DNA from 2 places in the Ralstonia mojiangensis genome. Region 2 is predicted to be linked to the other one. Evidence: riboswitches for the same ligand, from Rfam matches in the RefSeq annotation. Region 2 holds a riboswitch; the other holds the start of a gene.
The links. A riboswitch is a leader RNA that binds a small molecule or an ion and turns the genes downstream of it on or off. The one in region 2 is predicted to bind glycine.
Positions count from the first base shown of each region.

Region 1: linked by a shared signal. The riboswitch ahead of NG898_RS25885 (D-amino acid dehydrogenase) and the one ahead of gcvT (glycine cleavage system aminomethyltransferase GcvT) in region 2 are both predicted to bind glycine.

Region 1 covers NZ_JAMXHU010000008.1:23,966-35,393, reverse strand. The annotation lists gene NG898_RS25915 (PHA/PHB synthase family protein) at 1-31, opposite strand, end outside; gene NG898_RS25910 (hypothetical protein) at 527-712, shown strand; gene dbpA (ATP-dependent RNA helicase DbpA) at 727-2,124, shown strand; gene chrA (chromate efflux transporter) at 2,175-3,410, opposite strand; gene NG898_RS25895 (ethanolamine ammonia-lyase subunit EutB) at 3,535-4,917, shown strand; gene eutC (ethanolamine ammonia-lyase subunit EutC) at 4,938-5,729, shown strand; glycine riboswitch at 5,794-5,899, shown strand; gene NG898_RS25885 (D-amino acid dehydrogenase) at 6,045-7,298, shown strand; gene NG898_RS25880 (porin) at 7,365-8,429, opposite strand; gene NG898_RS25875 (bifunctional sugar phosphate isomerase/epimerase/4-hydroxyphenylpyruvate dioxygenase family protein) at 8,550-10,433, opposite strand; gene NG898_RS25870 (IclR family transcriptional regulator domain-containing protein) at 10,571-11,338, shown strand.
Region 2 covers NZ_JAMXHU010000002.1:896,958-908,385, reverse strand. The annotation lists gene NG898_RS11005 (UvrD-helicase domain-containing protein) at 1-888, opposite strand, end outside; gene NG898_RS11000 (hypothetical protein) at 1,163-1,489, shown strand; glycine riboswitch at 1,897-1,994, shown strand; glycine riboswitch at 2,007-2,134, shown strand; gene gcvT (glycine cleavage system aminomethyltransferase GcvT) at 2,264-3,391, shown strand; gene gcvH (glycine cleavage system protein GcvH) at 3,439-3,819, shown strand; gene gcvP (aminomethyl-transferring glycine dehydrogenase) at 3,904-6,843, shown strand; gene NG898_RS10980 (alginate lyase family protein) at 7,006-8,124, shown strand; gene NG898_RS10975 (L-serine ammonia-lyase) at 8,220-9,596, shown strand; gene NG898_RS10970 (OPT family oligopeptide transporter) at 10,230-11,428, shown strand, end outside.

The sequences.
Region 1 (11,428 bases), on a different contig from region 2:
TTGGTGAAGACGGCACGGGGGCGGTGCGCATAGTTGGGGCGTCAAACGATTGCCAATATGCGATCCATTAGATGCCAGCGGCTACCGACCAGACTTGACGCACCTCAAACCGGGACAAGAGCGCGGACTCTAGACAGTGTCAAAGAAATGACATCTGCAGTTTCCTGCCACTCGTCACAGAGGCTTCGCCCGCGCCTTACGAGCCTAAATGGGTGTGTTAGAGTCCGGCGGGGAAAACGTGACGATCTGCAAGATCGGCCCCATATTTCCATCGCTCTCAACGTTGTAGCCGCAAATCTGTTGCACCAACAGGATGCATTGGGCGCATGGCGTGGGCGTCGCGAGACGAGATGACTTTCCCACCTGTCAGGCCAAAATAGCCAAAGGGCAGCGCAATCTCCTACGAACGGCTCGGCAACGCCATTTGTGGTTGAGGTATTGATCCAGATTGACATCGGCGCATTCGCGGCCCCGGTCCACCTGCCTCGTCATCGAGGCGCAACGAACAATCCATTTAGAGAAAACCGTGTTCACTTGCATCAACCAGAGCTGCGGCACGCAGTGGGAGCTGTCCGACGTCGTCATCAAGGATGAGGGCCAAGGACCGCTGTTCCGCTGTGCGCTATGCGGCGCGCGCAACTATCTCAAACGCGTCGAAACCAAAGACGGCCGGGTCATCTACAAGCAAATCGAAGGCAAGCCGCTCAAGTGATCCAACGCAACGACATGACCATCGAACCAACCGCCACGCCCTTCACCACCCTAGCGCTCGCCCCGGCCGTGCTCGCGAACCTTGCGCAGCTCGGCTACACCGACATGACGCCGATCCAGGCTGCAAGCCTGCCCATCGCGCTTGCGGGCCACGATCTGATCGCGCAGGCAAAGACGGGCAGCGGCAAAACGGCAGCGTTTGCGCTGGCACTGCTCGCACGGCTCGACGCGCGCAGCTTCGACGTACAGGCGATGGTGCTCTGCCCGACGCGCGAGCTTGCCGATCAGGTCGCGCAGGAAATCCGCCGCCTGGCACGCGCCGAAGAAAACGTAAAGGTACTGACGCTCTGCGGCGGCACACCGATGCGTCCGCAGGCGGCAAGCCTTGAGCATGGCGCACATGTCATCGTCGGCACGCCGGGGCGCATCATGGACCACCTGGAACGCGGCAATCTTGCGCTCGGCGCGCTGAAGACGCTCGTGCTTGACGAAGCAGACCGCATGCTCGACATGGGTTTCTTCGATGACATCGCGACGGTCGTGCGCCAGTGCCCGGCCGATCGCCAGACGCTGCTGTTCTCGGCGACCTACCCGGAAGGTATTGCGAAGCTGTGCCAGCGCATTCTGCGCAATCCAAAAGAAGTGAAGCTCGAAGAGCGCCACGACGACAGCAAGATTCGCCAGCGCTTCTACGAGGTGACCGACAACAAGCGGTTGCATGCGGTCGGGCTGCTGCTCAAGCACTATCGGCCGGTGAGCACGCTCGCCTTCTGCAACACGAAGCAGCAATGCCGTGACCTGCTCGACGTGTTGCGCGCGGAGGGCATCCACGCGCTGGCGCTGCATGGTGAACTCGAGCAGCGTGAGCGCGATCAGGTATTGATCCAGTTCGCGAACCGCAGTTGCTCGGTGCTCGTCGCGACCGACGTTGCCGCGCGCGGGCTCGACATCGCACAGCTCGAAGCGGTGATCAACGTTGACGTGACGCCCGACCCCGAAGTGCACGTGCATCGCATTGGCCGCACGGGCCGCGCCGATGAGAACGGCTGGGCGTTGAGCCTCGCGAGCATGGACGAGATGGGCCGTGTCGGCAACATCGAACAGGCGCTTGGGCGCGAGGTCGAATGGCACAAGCTCGACGAGCTTGATACCGGCAATGACGCACCGCTGCTGCCGCCAATGGAAACGCTGCAGATTCTCGGCGGACGCAAGGAGAAGATCCGCCCCGGCGATGTACTCGGTGCATTGACGGGCGACGCCGGCTTTCGGGGCGACCAGATCGGCAAGATCAACGTGACCGAATTCTCGACCTACGTTGCGGTCGACCGCGGCATCGCACGCGAGGCGCTGCGCAAGCTCAACGGTGGCACGCTGAAGGGCAAGAAGGTCCGGGTTCGGCTCATGGACGAATGACCCCCTGCCCCTGCGCAGTTACTGGTTGCCGCTCGTAGGAAGAGCGCGATTCAACCCAGCATGGCAGCGCCAACGCCCGCCGCCGCACAAAACGCCACCACAATCAGCGGTGGCGTTTTCCATCGCGTCAGCAGCAGGAACGCAATCGCCGCGACGGCAAAGTCGCTCCATGACCGCACGGCGCTCGTCCAGACCGGCGTGTAAAGGGCAAACGCCAGCAATCCAACCACTGCGGCATTCACACCCGCCAGCAGCGCCGCCATGGAAGGACGCGCGCGCAATGCCTGCCAGTAAGGCAGCGCCGCGATGACCAGCAGCAGGCCCGGCAGAAAAATGCCCACCGTAGCAAGCGCAGCACCGGCCCAATGATTGAGCCCTGGCGCGATCGTCCAGCCGAGGAAAGCGGCGAAGGTGAATAACGGCCCGGGCACGGCCTGCGCGGCGCCGTAGCCTGCCAGGAAATCGTTCGGCGTGACCCAACCCGTCGCGACCGTCTGATGCTCCAGCAGCGGAAGCACGACGTGCCCGCCTCCGAAAACCAACGCGCCCGACCGATAGAACGCGTCGAACACTTTCGCGGGCATCCATGGATGAAGGTCTGCCACAACCGGAAGCCCGAACAACAGCGCGCAGAACAGCACCAGGCTGACGATACTGGCAGCGTGAGACACGCGGAATGCGGTTCCCTGCCCCGCCCTCGGACCCTCATTCGCCGGACGCGACGATCGGCATAACAACAAGCCCAGCACGGCGCCAAGCACGATCACGACAAGTTGCGCGTAAACGGTCGTCAACGCGCTTAGCACGGCGATGCTGATCAGCGCAATACCTGCGCGCTGCCAGTCAGGACAGAGCTTGCGCGCCATGTCCCACACGGCCTGCGCCACCACCGCAACGGCAACCAGCTTCAAACCGTGGATCAGGCCCACGCCAATCGGGCCGCCGAGGCTCGGCGCGAGCATCGCAAAAACCAGCAGCAACAAGACGGAAGGCAGCGTAAAGCCGCACCATGCCGCCAACCCGCCACGCCATCCCGCCCGAAGCAGCCCGACGGAGAATCCCACCTGGCTGCTGGCAGGCCCGGGCAGAAACTGGCATAGGCCAACGAGATCTGTGAATGTTGCGTCATCCAGCCAGCGGCGGCGGTCTACGAACTCGCGCCGGAAGTAGCCGATATGCGCGACAGGGCCGCCGAAACTGGTGAGGCCCAGCTTGAGAAAGACCGCCAGCACTTCCATGGCAGAGCCCGCTTGGTGTAAGCGGGACGGTGTGGCGGATGCGGTCATTTACGGGCGAGATCGACGTTTGGGAAATGCGTATTAGAACATTGCCGCCGTGACATAGAAGGCAACTAAAGTGGCAGGATAAGCATCGCCGTCACCGTCATTGGACGCTTCCGCGTATCCCATCATGCACTTCGCTCAGACCATTGGCGCGCAACGCCATGTGTTCAACGATCTCAAGGCGCTCCTGGCCAAAGCCAGCCCGGCGCGCTCGGGCGACTATCTGGCGGGTCTGGCCGCGGCCAGCGAGGGCGAACGCATGGCCGCGCGCATGGCGTTGGCGGATGTGCCGCTGTCGGTGTTCCTCAACGAAGCGCTGGTGCCTTATGAAGACGACGAGGTCACGCGCCTGATTCTTGATCGGCATGACGCGCAGGCCTTCCAGCCGATTGCCTCGCTCACGGTGGGTGAGTTCCGCAACTGGTTGCTCCTGCATGAGACCGACAGCCAGACACTGGCAGGCGTTGCCCCCGGCATCACGCCCGAAATGGCTGCCGCAGTCAGCAAGCTGATGCGCAATCAGGATCTGATTTCCGTGGCCCGCAAGTGCCGCGTGGTCACGCGCTTTCGCAACACCATCGGGTTGCCCGGCCGGTTGTCGGTCCGGCTGCAACCCAACCACCCGACGGACGATCCCAAAGGCATTGCGGCATCGATCATCGATGGCCTGCTCTATGGCTGCGGCGACGCGACCATCGGCATCAACCCCGCTGGCGACAATCTCGGCGCCATCGTCTCGCTGCTGCAGTTGGTTGACGAACTGCGCAACCGCTACGCCATTCCCACGCAGTCGTGCGTGCTGACCCACGTGACAAACACACTGCGCGCCATTGACCAGGGCGCGCCTGTAGACTTGGTATTTCAATCGGTGGCGGGCAGCGAACAGGCCAACGCGGGATTCGGTATCAGTCTTGCCTTGCTGGCCGAGGCGCATGACGCCGCGCAGGGCCTGGCGCGCGGTGCGGTCGGCAACAACGTGATGTATTTCGAGACCGGCCAGGGCAGCGCGTTGTCGGCCAATGCGCATCATGGCGTCGATCAGCAAACCATGGAGGCGCGAGCTTATGCGGTGGCGCGGGCGTTCTCGCCGTTGCTGGTCAATACGGTGGTCGGCTTTATCGGCCCGGAGTATCTCTACGACGGCAAGCAGATCATCCGCGCGGGGCTGGAAGACCACTTCTGCGGCAAGCTGATGGGCCTGCCCATGGGCTGCGACGTCTGCTACACCAATCACGCCGAAGCCGATCAGGACGACATGGATACGCTGCTCACACTGTTTGGCGTGGCGGGCATCCATTTCATCATGGGCGTCCCGGGTGCCGACGACATCATGCTCAATTACCAGAGCACGTCGTTTCATGACGCGCTCTATCTGCGCGACACGCTGGGCCTGCGGCCTGCACCGGAGTTTGAGGCGTGGCTGCAAAGCATGGGTATTGTCGACGCCGCTGGGCGCCTGCAAGACGCCACGGCGCGGCAACCGCTGCTGCAGTTGGCCCACGCGCTGTGAATCCCGCCGGGAAGCCAAACATGCCGAAATATCCCCTCGTTCAGCCGAATCCATGGACACACCTGCGCGCCTTCACCGACGCGCGCATTGCGCTGGGCCGCGCCGGCAACAGCCAGACGACCGACGCTGTGCTCGCGTTTGGCGTGGCGCACGCCCAGGCGCGCGATGCCGTGCACTTGCCACTCAATCGTGCAGCTTTAGCGGCCGCGCTTGGGCAGGCGGGCTTCACGGCCCTGGCGGTGCACAGCGCGGCAGCCGATCGCGCCGAGTATCTGCGCCGCCCCGATCTCGGCCGCCGGCTTGACGAAGCCAGCCGCGCAGAACTCGGCGCGCTGCGGCCAGCGGAGCCATTCGACCTTGTCTTCGTGATTGCCGACGGGCTCTCCGCATTGGCCGTGCAAAGCCATGCCGTGCCGCTGCTGTGCAGCGTGCGTGAGCGTCTGCCGGCCGGCTGGTCGATCGGGCCGGTCGCCATCGCCGAGCAATCCCGGGTTGCGCTGGGGGATGAGATCGGTGCGTTGCTTCGCGCGCGGCAGGTCGTGATGCTGATCGGTGAGCGGCCGGGGTTAAGTTCGCCTGACAGCCTAGGCATTTACCTGACCTACGCGCCGCGCGTTGGCCGCTCGGATGCAGAGCGCAATTGCATTTCCAATGTGCGGCCGGCGGGCCTGACCTATGACCAGGCAGCGAACCGGCTGGTGTTCCTGCTCAAAGGCGCACTGGCGCTCGGCCGCAGTGGCGTGGACCTGAAGGACGACACGCCGTCCGTTGCCTCCGGCGCAGCCCGACTTGCCGAACGAGACGAGCCGTGACACACTCGCTCCCGCTGCCCACACCGGCAGCACGCAGGCGCGGCTGACGCACCAACGACAGCTGCAACACGCCGCAGGAGAGACCGGGCGCAACACGCACACGCGCAACGCCCGGCGCCGATGGAGCAACCACCCCGGAAACTCTCAGGCAAAAGGACTGTGGCGTCGACTGCGAATCTGGAGAGAGGCGTACACGCGTGCGCCCACCGAAGGGGAAGGCGCCAGCGCTGCTGATGCCCAAGCTCTCAGGTCCCAAGACAGATGGGGTGAGCCGACCGGATCGTCCGGTCATGACATCACTCCATAGGGACCGCCATGACGCACATCGTCATCGTCGGCGCCGGCATATCCGGCGTCACCACTGCTTACACACTCTCGCAACTCGGCTATCAGGTCACGGTGCTCGACCGCCACCTGTATCCAGCCATGGAAACCTCGTTTGCCAACGGCGGGCAGCTTTCCGCCAGCAACGCAGAAGTCTGGAACAGCACCGGCACGCTCCTCAAGGGCATCAAATGGATGCTGCGCAACGACGCGCCGCTGCTGCTCAACCCCAAGCCGTCGTGGCACAAATACTCGTGGATCGGCGAGTTCGTCGCCAGCATCGCGCACTACCGCCGCAACACCATCGAGACCACACGCATGGCCATCGAGGCACGCAAGCACCTGTTTGCGATGGCCGAACGCGAGCAGATCGATTTCGACCTGCAGAAGCGCGGCATTCTGCACGTCTATCACGACAAGGCCAGCTTTGCGGCAGCAGGCAAGGCCAACGCCCTGCTCGTCGCAGGTGGCCTTGAGCGACACCCCGTGAGCCCCGAGGAGATTGCCGCCATTGAGCCGACGCTGCGCGGCAACTACTACGGCGGCTACTTCACCGAATCCGACGCCACCGGTGACATCCACAAGTTCACGCGCGGCCTGGCGCAGGCGTGTGAGAAGCACGGCGTGCGGTTCATGCACGGCGTAGATGTGCGCGATGTGGAAACCACCGAAAGCGGCGTCCGCCTGCTCCTGCAAACCACGCTCGATGACCGCCTGTCTACCAGCTCGGCGAATGTCGTACAGGACCTTGCCGCGGATGCGATGGTCGTCTGCGCGGGCGTGGGCAGCCGGCATATCGCACAACTGGTGGGCGATCGCATCAACGTGTATCCGGTCAAGGGTTATTCGATCACGGTGCACCTGGACGACGAAGCCAGCGTGCAAGGCGCGCCGTGGGTCAGCCTGCTCGACGAGAGCGCGAAGATCGTGACAAGCCGCCTGGGCGCGGGCCGCTTCCGCGTGGCCGGCACGGCGGAATTCAACGGCTACAACCGCGACATCCGCGCCGACCGCATCGAACCGCTGGTCGCGTGGACGCGCCGCAACTTCGCCATTGGCACGTCGCGTGTGGTGCCCTGGGCCGGCTTGCGCCCGATGATGCCGGACATGATGCCGCGCGTCGGCCGTGGGCGGCATGGGCGCGTGTTCTACAACACGGGCCACGGGCACCTCGGCTGGACGCTATCCGGCGCTACCGCCGCAATGGTGGGCGACGTGATCGCGCGAGATTGCCCGCTTCATTGATCGCAGAAACGAAAAAGCCCACCAGAGTCACGGCGGGCTTTTTCATTGCGAGCACGATCCAAGCGATCAGAACTTGTGTCGCACGCCCAGCATCACGCCCAAGCGCGAATTGTTGCCGTACAGGTTGCCGGAGTTGTTGAACGCGGCGGCGCTGTCCAACGCCACCCAGCTACCCTGCAGATGCGTGTAGTCCACCTCGGCATACACATCGGTGCGTTTGCTGAACGCGTAGTCGAGCATGCCGGCGGTGGTCAGGCGCTTGCCGCTGGCATCGAGGTGCTTCATCCAGTCGTACTGCACGGTGCCGATGAAGCTGAGTGCGCCGGAGATCGGCACCTTTGCGCCCACATAGGCGGCTTGGTTCTTGTAGTCGGCCACGTCGAGGCGGCTGTTCGTGTAGCCGAGGTACCACGTGGCAATCGAAGTATCCAGCTTGCCGCCGAAGCCCCAGACCGTCTGCTTGCTGGCCAGCGCTGCCGGCACCGCGCCGAAGAACGCAGATGACACATCACGCGTGACCTGGTACACCGCGCCCACTTCAGCCGACCCCATGCTGTAGACGATTGAGCCGGCGCCCGCCGAGCTCTTGCTGAAGCTGCCCGCCGCTTCGCCAAACGTCCATGCGCCGGCAAGCTGCAGGCCGCCGAACGATTTGATGTATTTGACCGTGTTGTCGTAGCGCAGGCCTGTGTAGTTGCCGCCTTGATAGCCGACGATGGAGTTATTGGCAAACGCCATCGCCTCGTATGAAGACAGGACCTCGTGCGCCAGCGTGTATTGCCGGCCGAGATAGAGCTTGCCGTAATCGCCTTCCAGGCCGACCACCGCAGTGCGTCCGAATAGACGCCCGCCCTGCTGGCTACCGCCGGTATCGGGGGAGAAGCCCGATTCCAGGATGAACATGGCCTTGGTGCCGCCGCCCAGGTCTTCCGTGCCGCGCAGGCCCCAACGGCTGCCGGTCAGCACGCCGTCCGTCATCTGCAGATTGCTGTTGCCTGCCGCATTTTCGTGCGTGCTGTAGCGGATGGTGGTGTCGATCAGCCCGTAGAGCGTGACGCCGCCGGCGGTTTGCGCTGCCGCCGGCAGGCTCGTGGCTCCGAGCACCAGTGCGGCAATCATTGTCTTGTTCATGGCTCCCTTGTCTCCTCTTTGTGTGATGGGTATGAATGTGCGACGGCCGCACGTGCAGCCGTGGTGTTGCGTGGATAGCGCCCACGGCCGCACAACCGTGAGCGCAAGATTTCTCGTGTCTCAGTGGTCAGCCGAAGTGGCGCCGCGGCTCAGTTGTGCCTGCACAGCCATGCGCACGGCAGCATTTGCTGCGCCGTAGCCCAGGTAGCCGTTGCGCTGGACAAGCTCGAAGAAGAAGCGCTCGCGAAAGGGTTCGGTGTAGGCGTGCAGAAAATCGCCGTGCGGGTCGCGGTCGTAGAGAAGACCGTCGTCGTGCAGGCGGTTGAGCAATGCGTCATCCAGCCCAAGTCGGGCGGCAACGTCGTCGTAATAGTTCTCGGGAACGTGCTGCAGGCGGGCCGCGCCACGGTCGATGGCCTCGATGGTCTCGAACAGTCGCTCAGTGCGGAATGCAATGTGATGCACCCCCGAGCCCGCGTAGGCGGTGATGAACCTGCCCGTGGCCGTGCGCCCGCTTTCCGATACGTTGAGTGGAATCCGCACGTTGCGGTTCGGACTCACCATCGCCCGGCTTTTCACGAGGCCGTACGGGTCGGCAATCTCCTGTACGGCTTCGGCGTGCATGCCGAAGATGGCCCGGTAGAACAGCACGAAGCTGTCGAGCCGGTGCGCGGGTAGCGCCTGTGCAACGTGGTCGATCGATGCCCACCCGGCTGCATCGTCCTGCACGCCAGGATGCAAGACAAAATCGCTTTCGTAGATACTGCGATCGGCCTCACGATCGTCGATCAGATAGAGCAGCGTGCCATCGGGCGCGCGCAGCGCGGGAATGCTGCGCTCAGTCGGCCCCACGGGCCCGCGCCATTCCTGGGCGCATAACTCACGTGCGCGTGCCATGGCGCGCTCGGCATCGTCTACTTTCAGGCCGATCGCACAGACAGACGGCCCGTGCAACTGGAAGTGTTCCGACGCTGCGCTGTCCTGCTCCATATTCAGGATCACGTTGACGCCGCCCTGCCGATACAGGTCAACCGCCTTGGAGCGATGGTGCCCCGCAAGGATGAAACCCAGCGCACGCAGGCGCGTTTCAAGTTCCCGTCCTGCCGCAGCATCCACGGCAAACTCCAGGAAATCCACGCCTTCAAATTGCGCTGGCGCCGGCAGTTCCGCACCGCCAGCTTCGGACTCCAGCCAGCGCAGCGAACGCATGCCGTCCAGCGCCGTTAGTCGTGCGGGCGCAGAGCGGAATTCGTCATTGAAGACCTCAAGCGACAACGGCCCGGTATAGCCCGCAGCAAGCAGGTCGCGCGCAAACTCCGTCACCGCAAGGTCACCCTGCCCCGGGAAGTTACGGTGATGCCGGCTCCAGGACAGTACGTCCATCGACAACTTCGGGGCGTCTGCAAACTGCACGAAGAAGAGCTTGTCCGCCGGCACATCGTGGAGGCCATCCAGCGAATCGCCCAGCGAGAGCGTGTGGAAGCTGTCGAGAATCAGCCCCAACGCCGGGTGGTCAGCCTGTCGCACGATCTGCCACGCCTGCCGCCAGGTCCGCGTATGCCGCGCCCAGGCCAGTGCCTCATACCCCACGCGCAGCCCGCGCCGTGCCGCCGCTTCTGCCATCTGGCGCAGATCGTCTGCCGCGAGCGCCGGATCGTCGATGGCGATGTCCTGCACGCTGCTGCAGACGAGCACCATCTCGACGCCCAACTCGGCCATTACGTCAAACTTGCGCTCGGCCCGCGCCAAGTTTCGCGCGAACAACTCTCGCGGCATGGCTTCGAAATCGCGGAACGGCTGATACAGCATGATCGCCAGCCCTAGGTCTGCTGCCATTTGCCGCACGCGCGCCGGCGATCCATCGAAATTCAGCAAATCGTTCTCGAAGATCTCGACACCGTCAAAGCCTGCGGCGGCGGCAGCCTCCAGCTTCTCAGGCAGCGTGCCGGACAGGCACACCGTGGCGATGCATTTGGGGCGACGTGCTGGGTGAAGCGAGTTCATGGCGATACGGTGGTCGGGCGTCAAGCAATGCCCGCAGCGTAGGAGCGCCTCCACATGCCGACAAGCGGCATTCGCGCAACAGCGTTCGATGATCGTACAATCGTGCGCACATATCGCTCGTTTTTAGGGTTATCGCCATGACGAAGGAATCGCTCGACAGGCGCGACTGGATCGCCGGATTGGAAAAAGGGCTCGCCATCCTGGAGGCGTTCGACCACGAGCACCCCCGGCTGACGCCCACCCAGGCCGCCGAGCTGACCGGCCTCACCCGCACAGCCGCGCGCCGCTACCTCCTGACGCTCGAACACCTCGGCTACCTCACCAGTGAAGGCACGCTGTTCAGCCTGACGCCGCGCGTGCTGAAGGTGGGCTGGTCGTACTTCGATTCAGCACGTCTGCCGCGCACGGTACAGCCCTTCCTGCAGCAGGTGACCGCCGCCGTGGGCGAAGTGGCGTACCTCAGCGTGCTGGATGATTGGGAGCTCGTTTTCATCTCGCGCACCAGCACCAGCCGGGTCATGAGCACCGGATTCGTGCTGGGAGCGCGCGTGCCGGCGCCGCTCGCCTCGGCCGGCGTGATGATGCTGGCCGCGCAACCCGAGCAGAAGGTCAAGGCATGGCTGGAAACCTGTGTGCTGACGCCCTATACGCCTTACACGATCCTGCAGCGGGACCGCCTGTTCGATGAAATCCGCAAGGCTGGTCGGCAGGACTACGCCGTGGTCGAGCAGCAATTGCAGATTGGCGTGCGCGGGGTGGCGGTACCGCTGCGGGATCGGCACGGCAACGTGATCGCCGCACTGAGCGTGAACATGCAGGTCGGTGAAGAAACCACGGAGCACGCTTTGCAGCGGGTGCTGCAGGTGCTGCAGGACACCGCGCTTTCGATCATGCGTGTGCTGTAGCGCCTTCCGCCCCGGGAGATAGACAGACTCGGAGAAACCCTTGGCTCGTACGTTATTCGCACCATTCCGTGCGATTATCGAACGTTTTCA
Region 2 (11,428 bases):
GCGGTAGTTCTGCTCCAGCTTGATGACCTTCAGGTTCGGGAAATCCGTCTGCAGCAGCTTGAGGTTGTCGAGCGTGGCGCCGCGCCAGCCGTAGATGGCCTGGTCGTCGTCGCCCACCGCCGTAAAGGCCGGCGCACGCAAGTGCGAACCGCCCGCGAGCAGCTTCAGCAGCTGGTACTGGCAGGCGTTGGTGTCCTGGTATTCATCGACGAGGAAGTAGCGCAGGCGGTTCTGCCACTTCAGGCGCACCTCTTCATTGCGGGCGAATAGCTCGGCGGGAATGCGGATCAGGTCGTCAAAGTCCACCGCCTGATACGCGTGCAGCGTCGCAACGTAATTGCGGTAGACGAGCGACGCCTGGTGGTCATCGACGTTGTTGTTGGCGAGCGCCTCGGCAATCGCGGTATCCGGGTCGACGAGACCGTTCTTCCACAGCGAGATCGTGCTCTGCACGCGGCGGATCAACTGCTTGTCGGTGGTGGCCAATTGCTCCTGGATCATGCCGAAGCAATCATCCGAATCCATGATCGAGAAACGCGGCTTGAGGCCCACGTGCTCGGCTTCGGCCCGCAGAATCTGCACACCGAGCGAGTGGAACGTACACACCGTCAACTGCTTGATGGGAATGCGCTTGCCGTCTTCGCGCGTCTTGCCGTCCATCAACTTGGCCACGCGTTCCTGCATTTCCTTGGCCGCCTTGTTGGTAAACGTGACGGCAGCGATGTGCTTCGGTTCGAAGCCCTTGTCGAGGATCAGGTGCGCGATCTTCTGCGTGATCACGCGCGTCTTGCCTGAGCCCGCCCCGGCCAGCACCAGGCACGGGCCATCGAGGTAATGCACACCTTCGGATTGGGCAGCATTGAGCCCGTGGGCGAGACCGGAAGACATGGGAACAGGCGGAAGAAAAAGCAGGCGGGAACGACAGCGGAGGGCGATGGTAGCACGGCGCCTTTGCATCGATTGGGGCTGCGAGAAGCCACCTGCGTCGAGCCTGACGGAGGTGCGCCAAGCTGCACCGCATGCGTTTGCGCCCCCCGCTTTTTCGCATGGGCGTTACACCGCTTACGCGCCGTTACACGAACCGCGTAAGCGGCCATGCACGGCACCTCGTTATGGACAGGACAGCGGCTGAATCGGTCGGCCGCCCACCGGAGAACCCACCATGAACCGCATCGTCAAAGCCCTGGCCGTTACCGCCGTCGCCCTGTCTGCCACCACCGGCGCCTTCGCCCAGACGCAGTGGCAAAAAGACCACCCGCGCCGCGCCGAGGTCAACCACCGCCTCGCCAACCAGAACAAGCGCATCCACAACGAAGTGAAGGAAGGCGAGATCACCAAGGGCCAAGCTCGCCAGATGCACCGGGAAGACCACCAGATTCGCCAGGAAGAGCGCGACATGGCTGCGCAGAACGGCGGGCACATCACCAAGCAGGAACAGCGCACCCTGAACCAGCAGGAAAACCAGGTCAGCCGCCAGATCGGCAAGTAAGTCAAAGCAAGACCAGCCAACACCCGCGCTCCGGCCACACCCCTGGAGATTGGCGACCTCGCCAGCTCCCAAGGGTGTGGCCGTTGTCTTTTAGTCTTTGGCCTTTAGCCTTTGACGTACCGGCCCTAGATGGCGCCTTGAATTTCTGTAAGCGGGCGGAAAAAAGGCGGGGAACTGTCTGAGCGAAGCGAGTTTTCCCCGCCTCCGCCCGGTTACAGAAATTCAAGGGGAAGTCGCCATCTCGGGCGCGCATTTCTTTTGCTTACTTTTCTTTGGCAAGACAAAGAAAAGTGAGTCAGCCCCGGCAGGGGATGAAACAAGGGATGGACCAAAAGCATAAAACCAGCCCTCCTCCCAAAAGCCCCCGCCCCCCAATTGACAATCCCATCCCCCTTCCGTAAATTCCGCCCATCCATCCGGGAGAGCGTGCCCGCCGTATACGGCAAGGCGCCGCCGAAGGGGTAGCACCCGAAAACTCTCAGGCATCCAGGACCGGGCGGATCGGCGGACATGTGTCCGACCGCACTCTGGAGAGCTGGCGCCGCACGACCACTGCGGGCGCCCACCGAAGGGGCTCACGAACGGCGCGCACCGCTATGCGCCCCGCTTCGCAATCTCTCAGGTACCAAGGACAGAGGGGCCATCTGCGCAGCTTGTTGATCTTCATGGCGTCACCATGAGGGATCAGGCTGCGCGGGTGGCCTTTTTGCTTTTCTGGTTCCCGATCCATGCGCCGCGCCCAAGCCACGGCGGCGCGCTCAGCCGAGAGATTCCATGACGCTCCAACACACGCCGCTCAATGCCATCCACCGCTCGCTGGGCGCCCGCATGGTCGACTTTGGCGGCTGGGACATGCCCGTCAACTACGGCTCCCAGATCGAAGAGCACCACGCCGTGCGCCAAGATGCCGGCATCTTCGACGTCTCGCACATGTGCGTGGTTGACCTCACCGGCGCGCGCGTGCGCGACTTCCTGCGTGGGCTGCTCGCCAACAACGTCGACAAGCTGCAGACGCCCGGCAAGGCACTCTACAGCTGCATGCTCAACCCCAAGGGCGGCGTGATCGACGATCTGATCGTCTACTTCTTCCGCGAAGACTGGTTCCGCCTGGTGGTCAACGCCGGTACCGCGCCGACGGACCTGGAGTGGATCGTCGCGCAGAACGCCGCCGCCGGCACCAACGTGACGATCACGCCGCGCCGCTCCGACAACAACGCTGGCGCCGAGCCGCTGGGCATCCTCGCCGTGCAAGGCCCGAATGCGCGTGCCAAGACTTACGCGGCGCTGCCCGGCACGCAGGCCGTGGGCGAGGCGCTCAAGCCGTTCAACGCCGGCTTCGTCACCGTGGAAAACGTGGGCGAAATCATGGTGGCCCGCACCGGCTACACCGGTGAAGACGGTTTCGAGCTGGTCGTGCCGGCCGCGCAGATTGCGGGCGTGTGGGAGCGCCTCCTGCAAGCCGGCGTACGCCCGGCAGGCCTGGGCGCGCGCGACACGCTGCGTCTGGAAGCCGGCATGAACCTCTACGGCCAGGACATGGACGAGCACGTCTCGCCGCTCGACGCCGGCCTCGCCTGGACGGTCGATCTGCAAAGCGAGCGCGACTTCACCGGCAAGGCTGCGCTGCAAGCCGGCGGCCAGCGCGAACAGTTCGTCGGCCTGATCCTGCGCGACAAGGGCGGCGTGCTGCGCGCCCACCAGAAGGTCATCACGGCCGCTGGTGACGGCGAGATCACCAGCGGCACGTTCAGCCCGAGCCTGTCGCTCTCGATTGCACTGGCGCGCCTGCCCAAGGACGTGGCCGTCGGCACCGACGTACAGGTCGAAATTCGCGACCGCAAGTTGACCGCGACTGTGGTTAAACTGCCGTTCGTGCGCAATGGCAAGGCGCTGGTCAGCTGAACACCGAATCCGCATCCCCCAATACCAATCTTCCGGAGAAACCTTTCATGAGCAACGTTCCCGCCGATCTGAAGTACACCGAACACGACGAGTGGATCCGCGTTGAAGCCGACGGCACGCTGACCATCGGCATTACCGATTTCGCGCAGGACGCGCTGGGCGACATCGTCTTCCTGGAACTGCCGGACGCTGGTCGCGCCGTCGCCAAAGACGAGGCAATTGCCGTGGTGGAATCGGTCAAGGCCGCCTCCGACATCTACGCCCCCGTCTCGGGCGAGATCATCGCCAACAACGCAGATGCCGCCGGCGCGCCGGAATCCGTGAACGCTGGCGCCTACGAGGCCTGGCTGTTCAAGATCAAGCCGACCAACGCCGACGACGTGAACGCCCTGATGTCGGCCGCTGACTACGAAGCCAAGATCGGCTAAGCCGATCCTCCGGCCGATGCGCGCGCCCTGACCTGCGCTGCGCATCGGCCATTGCCTGCATCGCCTGAATTTCGAGCCCTTGCCATGAACGCTCCGCACCCCGCTTCCTCGGCGCTTGCTGCCGAACGCTCCACTTTGGCTGACCTGGAGGCGCACGACGCCTTCGCGCACCGCCACATCGGCCCGTCTGCCGACGAGCAGACCGCCATGCTCGGCACGCTCGGCTACGCCAGCCGTGCCGCGCTGATCGACGCCGTGATCCCGCCGGCCATCCGCCGTCAGGACGGCATGCCGCTGGGTGAATTCACGCAACCGCTGACTGAAGAAGCGGCGCTCGCCAAGCTGCGCGACATCGCGGGGCAGAACCGCGTGGTCAAGAGCCTGATCGGCCAGGGCTATTACGGCACGCACACGCCGGGCGTCATCCTGCGCAACATCCTCGAGAACCCCGCCTGGTACACGGCGTACACGCCGTATCAGCCGGAAATCTCGCAGGGCCGACTGGAAGCGATGTTGAACTTCCAGCAGATGGTGATCGACCTGACCGCCATGGACATCGCCAATGCGTCGATGCTGGACGAAGCGACCGCCGCTGCCGAGGCGATGACGCTGCTGCAGCGCATTGGCAAATCGAAGTCGACCGTGTTCTTTGTGGCGGACGACGTTCTTCCGCAAACGCTGGAAGTCGTTCGCACCCGCGCCGAACCGATCGGCGTGCAGGTGGTGACCGGCCCGGCAGCCGACGCCGCCAAGCACGACGCGTTCGGCGTGCTGCTGCAATACCCCGGCGCCAACGGTGCGCTGCTGGGCGATCTGGCGACGTACCAGGCGCTGACCGATGCCGTGCACGCTGCCGGCGGTTTGGTCGTTGCGGCTGCCGACCTGCTGGCGCTTACGCTGCTGGCTGCGCCGGGCGAATGGGGCGCCGACGTCGTGATCGGCAACACGCAGCGCTTTGGCGTGCCGTTCGGCTTCGGCGGCCCGCACGCTGGCTACATGGCCGTGCGCGATGCATTCAAGCGCTCGATGCCCGGTCGCCTGGTCGGCGTGACGATCGATGCGCAGGGCAACCCGGCTTACCGCCTCGCCCTGCAGACGCGCGAACAGCACATCCGCCGCGAGAAGGCCACCTCGAACATCTGTACCGCGCAGGTGCTGCTGGGCGTGATGGCGTCGATGTACGCCGTCTACCACGGCCCGCAAGGCCTGAAGCGCATCGCGCAACGCGTGCACCGCCTGACCGCCACGCTGGCCGCCGGCCTGCGCGCGATTGGCTACACGCCGGAATCCGACGCCTTCTTCGACACGTTGACCGTCGCCACCGGCCCGCGCACCGCCAACCTTCACATCGCCGCGCAAGCGCACGGCATCAACCTGCGCCAGATCGACGACGCTCGTCTGGGCATCTCGCTGGACGAGACCGTTACGCGCGCTGATGTCGTTGCGCTGTGGGAAGTCTTCGCGCACGCCGCCCACGCCGCCGCGCCGGACTTCGACCAGACCGAAGCGGGCGTGGCCGATGCCTACCCGACGTCGCTCGTGCGCCAGAGCGCGTACCTGACGCACCCGGTGTTCAACGCACACCACTCGGAGCACGAAATGCTGCGCTACCTGCGCAGCCTCGCCGACAAGGACCTCGCGCTCGACCGCACGATGATCCCGCTCGGCTCGTGCACGATGAAGCTCAATGCCACCGCAGAAATGCTGCCGGTGACGTGGCCCGAGTTTTCGAACATCCACCCGTTCGCACCGGCCGACCAGACCGTCGGCTACCGCGAGATGATCGATCAGCTTGAGCAGATGCTGTGCGCCGCCACCGGCTACGCCGCCGTGAGCCTGCAGCCGAATGCCGGCTCGCAAGGTGAATACGCTGGCCTGCTGATCATCCATGCCTACCACGCGAGCCGTGGCGAAGCGCACCGCAACGTGTGCCTGATCCCGTCGTCGGCGCACGGCACGAACCCGGCATCGGCGCAGATGGCCGGCATGCAGGTCGTCGTCGTGGCGTGCGATGAGCGCGGCAACGTCGATCTGGCTGATCTGGAGAAGAAGGCGGCCGAGCACAGCAAGAACCTCGCGGCGATCATGATCACGTACCCGTCCACGCACGGCGTGTTCGAGGAAGGCGTGAAGCGCGTCTGCGAAATCGTGCACAGCCACGGCGGCCAGGTCTACGTGGACGGCGCCAACATGAACGCCATGGTCGGCACCGCCGCACCGGGCCACTTTGGCGGCGACGTCTCGCACCTGAACCTGCACAAGACGTTCTGCATTCCGCACGGCGGCGGCGGCCCGGGCGTCGGTCCGGTGGCCGTGGGCGCGCACCTTGCACCGTTCCTCCCGGGGCGCGCGGCCTCGGGTGAAGACGCGAGCCAGAACATCGGCAACGTGTCGGCGGCGGCGTTCGGCTCGGCGTCGATCCTGCCGATTTCGTGGATGTACATCGCCATGATGGGCGCAGCGGGCCTGACCGCCGCCACCGAGACGGCCATCCTGTCGGCCAACTACGTGGCCAAGCGCCTCGCGCCGTACTACCCCGTGCTGTACACGGGCGCGCACGACCTGGTGGCGCACGAGTGCATTCTCGACATCCGCCCGCTGCAGAAGGAATCGGGCATCAGCAACGAAGACATCGCCAAGCGCCTGATGGACTTCGGCTTCCACGCACCGACGATGAGCTTCCCGGTGCCCGGCACGCTGATGATCGAGCCGACCGAAAGCGAGCCGAAGGTGGAACTCGACCGCTTCATCGACGCGATGATCGCCATCCGTGGCGAAGTCGACAAGGTGATCTCGGGCGAATTCGACCGCGAAGACAACCCGCTGAAGCACGCACCGCACACCGCAGCTGTGGTGATGGCCGATAACTGGCAACACAAGTACACGCGTGAGCAGGCCGCCTACCCGGTGGCGTCGCTGCGCAAGCAAAAGTACTGGCCGCCGGTCGGCCGCGCCGACAACGTCTACGGCGACCGCAACCTGTTCTGCGCCTGCGTGCCGATGAGCGAGTACGCGCAGGACTGATGCCCCTCGAAGTGAGATGAACGCGGCGGCGGGGCGGCATGCTCCGCCGCCGTGTCACATGTAACGTGGCGCAACCCCTGTAACCTGCTCTCACAACCGCTGTTTTCAGCGTTCCTCGCCGTTTATGGTGACGCCAGTTCACCCGATCGACGAGACTCTGCCATGCCGATGCTTCAACCTGCCTCGCTCTTCCGTCTGCTTGCGTGTGCTGCCGCTGTCGCGGTATGCGGCGCGTGCTCGCCGATACAAGCGAGCGCCGCGGCATCGGTGTACGCCGGCACGCACAATACGACGGGGCCGGCGCGCGATTGGTGCAGCGTTTCGCCCGCGCTGTCCGGCGAACCTGCTGCTGTCAAGCTGATCGCCCGCGCCACCCAGCACCTCGGGCAGACGCCGCACCCGTTGCCTCGCCTGCATACCGAAGGCACGTTGCCACACCAGGGCATCTACGACGAATCCGTTGTGGCCGCGCGGGACTTTCCGGTCATGCGCGACGCAGCAATGGCCTGGCGCCTCACGGGCGACATGCGGTTCGCCGAGCAGGTCGACACCTTTCTGCACGCGTGGGGCGGAACGTATGTACCGAGCTTCAACCCGATCGACGAGACGAAGTTCGATGCGCTGATCCAGGCCTATATGCTCGCGCGCGACGGCCTGACGCCGGGCACGCGCGCAGAGACGCAACGCTTCCTGCGCACGCTGGCCGAGGGCTATATTGCCCGCACCGAGGCTGCGCGCCAGCCGCTGTCCCACACGTGGGTGAACAACTGGCAAAGCCATCGCATCAAGCTGATGGCAATGTCGGCTGCCGCGCTGGGTGACCACGCGTTGCTCGCGCAGGTACATCGCCTGTTCCTGCAACAGGTCGCCAATAATGTGCGCCCGGACGGGTCAGTGGAAGATTTTGAAGACCGCGATGCACTTCACTACGTCGTCTACGACCTCGAGCCGCTGACGATGGCCGCGATTGCCGTGCAGCCTTTTGGCCAGCACTGGCTACATGAGCGCGCAGCCAACGGCGCCACGCTCGCCGCCGCCGTTGATTGGCTCGTGCCGTATGCCGATGGCAGCCGCATGCACGAGGAATACGTCCACTCGCACGTTGCCTTCGACAAGAAACGAGCCGACGCGGGCTTACCCGGCTTCTCCGGCATGTGGGAGCCGAAAAGCGCCGGCACGCTGTATTGGCAGGCTGCGCGACTGGATTCGAAATACCGCACGCTGGCCGAGCGGCTCGCCGCGACTGCGCCTGACTGGCTGGCGCTGTGCGCAGCCCTCTGAACGGCGAAGCGCTGTACTGACAGCGCGCGCCCAACAACCTGGCGCAAGCGGCCACAAGCCGCTTGCACCCTTTAACGCCCCCCGGAGCCTCACCCATGGCTGTTTCCGTTTTCGACCTCTTCAAGATCGGCATTGGCCCGTCCAGCTCGCACACCGTCGGGCCGATGCGCGCCGCGCTCATGTTTGCCTCCGGCCTGGAAGCCGATGGGCTGATGCCGCAAGTCGCCAGCGTGCGCGTGGAGCTGTACGGCTCGCTCGGCGCCACCGGCAAGGGCCACGGCACCGATCGCGGCGTCATCCTCGGCCTGATGGGCGAGGCGCCGGACACCATCGACCCGGACACCATCGAAGACAAGCTCGCGGCCCTGCGCGCGTCGCAGTCGCTGTCGCTGCTGGGCCGTCACGCGGTGCGCTTCACCGAAAAGGAGCACATCGCCTTCTATCGCCGCGAGGCGATGGCCGAGCATCCGAACGGCATGAAGTTCCACGCCTTCGATGCCGCAGGCGAGCGGCTGCGCGAAGCGCGCTACCTGTCGGTGGGCGGAGGCTTTGTCGTCACGGCCGGTGCGCCGAATACGCAAGTGCTGGCCGCGCACGACCAGTTGCCGCATCCATTCCGCAGCGGCAAAGAGCTGCTGGCGATGTGCGAATCGACGGGCAAATCCATCGCCCGGCTGATGCTCGAAAACGAACTGACGTCGCGCACGGAAGCTGAAGTGCGCGCTGGTCTGCTCAACATCTGGCACGTGATGCAGGCGTGCGTGGCGCGCGGCTGCCGCACGGAGGGCGAATTGCCGGGCCCGTTCCACGTGCGTCGCCGTGCCGCCGAGTTGTATTCACGGCTCACGGTGCAGGCCGAACGCACGCTGTCCGACCCGCTGTCAGTCATCGACTGGGTGAATCTGTATGCGATTGCCGTGAATGAAGAAAACGCTGCGGGCGGGCGCGTCGTCACGGCGCCGACCAACGGCGCAGCGGGCATCATCCCGGCCGTGATGCATTACTACGACCGCTTCGTGCCCGGCGCGAATGACGATGGCATCGTGGACTTCCTCCTCACCGCCGGCGCGATCGGCATGCTTTACAAGATGAATGCGTCGATCTCGGGTGCGGAAGTCGGGTGCCAGGGCGAAGTCGGCGTGGCGTGTTCGATGGCGGCCGGCGCGCTTGCTGCGGTGCTGGGTGGTACGCCTGCGCAGGTGGAGAACGCGGCTGAGATTGGCATGGAGCACAACCTGGGGCTGACATGCGACCCGGTCGGCGGGCTGGTGCAGATTCCGTGCATTGAGCGCAATGCGATGGCTTCTGTAAAGGCGGTGAATGCGGCGCGCATGGCGCTGCGCGGGGATGGCACGCATTATGTTTCGCTCGACTCCGTGATCAAGACGATGCGGGAGACGGGGGCGGATATGAAGACTAAGTACAAGGAGACTGCGCGGGGCGGACTGGCTGTGAATATTGTGGAGTGCTGATTTTGATTTTTGCCTTGGTGGTCCACACTCCTTTCGTTCCCTGCCGGGACCGACTCACTTTTCTTTGTCTTGCCAAAGAAAAGTAAGCAAAAGAAAGGCGCGCCCGAGATGGCGAAAGATTCCTTGAATTTGCGTAACCGGGCGGAGGTGGGGAAAACTCGCTGCGCTCAGACAAGCCTCCTTCCTTGATCCGCCCGCCCACAAAAATTCAAGGCGCCATCAAGGGCTCAACGTCAAAAGAAAAAGGCCAACCCGTCGCGAGGTTGGCCTTTGTCGTTTGGGCTTGCGTCCAGAGTGTTTTGCTTCTGTCTTTGACTTTCCCTGCCCTATGCGGCGCCTTGAATTTCTGTTGCAAGGAGGAAAAAGGAAGGGAAACTGTCTGAGCGCAGCGAGTTTTTCCCTTCCCCTCCTTGCGACATAAATTCAAGGAGGGGGTCGCCGCATCGGGCGCGCCTTTCTTTGCTTACTTTCTTTGGCAAGACAAAGAAAGTGAGTCAGCCCCGGCAGGGGATGAAACAAGGGATGGACCACAAACAACAAATCTAGAGGGCACCCCAAAAAAAACGCACAAGCCCCCGCCCCCATCCACTCCTATAATCCGCGCCACAAGAACCCTCTTTGGAGATCCGCAGGATGCAATCCCTCCATCCTCCCAAGCACATTCCGGCAGCGACCCTGCCGGAGCTGACGCTACGCGGCATGATCCTCGGTGCCATCATCACCGTAATTTTTACCGCTTCAAACGTGTACCTCGGCCTGAAGGTCGGCCTGACGTTCTCATCGGCGATTCCGGCAGCGGTCATTTCGATGGCGGTGCTGCGCATGCTCGGCGGCACGAACATCCTTGAGAACAACATGGTGCAGACGCAGGCGTCTGCGGCCGGGACGCTGTCTTCCATCATCTTCATCCTGCCCGGCCTGGTGATGATCGGGCACTGGCAAGGTTTCCCGTTCTGGCAAACGTTTGGAGTGTGCATGGCGGGCGGCATGCTCGGCGTGGTGTTCACGATTCCGCTGCGCCACGCGATGGTGGTGCAGAGCGACCTGCCCTATCCCGAAGGCGTGGCGGCGGCGGAAATCCTCCGCGTGGGCAGCGGCCAATCTGCTGACGGCGAAGACGCCGCCGATGGCGAGGCGGTGCCCGCCGCGACCGGCATGCGCGATCTCGCTGCCGGCGGCATTGTCGCGGCCATCGTGGCGTTCGCAACCAGCGGCCTGCGCCTGCTGGGCGAAGGGGCAAGCTGGTGGTTCGCAGCGGGTGCCGCGGTGGTGCGCTTGCCCATGGGCTTTTCAACGGCACTGCTGGGCGCGGGCTATCTGATCGGCCTGGTGGCGGGGCTTGCCATGCTGGTGGGCCTGGTGATCGCCTGGGGCATCGCCGTGCCGTATCTGACCTCCATTACGCCGATGCCGGCGGGCAAGGCGCTCTCGGCGTTCGGCACGGACGTGTGGCGCACGCAGGTGCGTTTTATCGGTGCAGGCGTGATTGCGGTGGCGGCCGTGTGGACGCTGGGCACGCTGATCGGCCCGGTGGTGCACGGTGTAAAGCGTTCGTTCGGCAGCCTGCGCCCGAAGGCCGATGGCGGCGCCCAGCGCACCGAGCAGGACATGGCACCGCGCTGGATTCTGCTGGTCACGCTGGCGATGGTCGTGGTGCTGGTGATCACGTTTGCCGCATTCCTGGCGCCGACCATGCTGTCGGCCGGCTCGCGCTGGACGCTGATCACCTGCGCGGTGATCTTTGCGGTGGTGTTCGGCTTTCTGGTGGCAGCGGCGTGCGGCTACATGGCCGGGCTGATCGGTTCGTCGTCGAGCCCGATTTCAGGCATTGG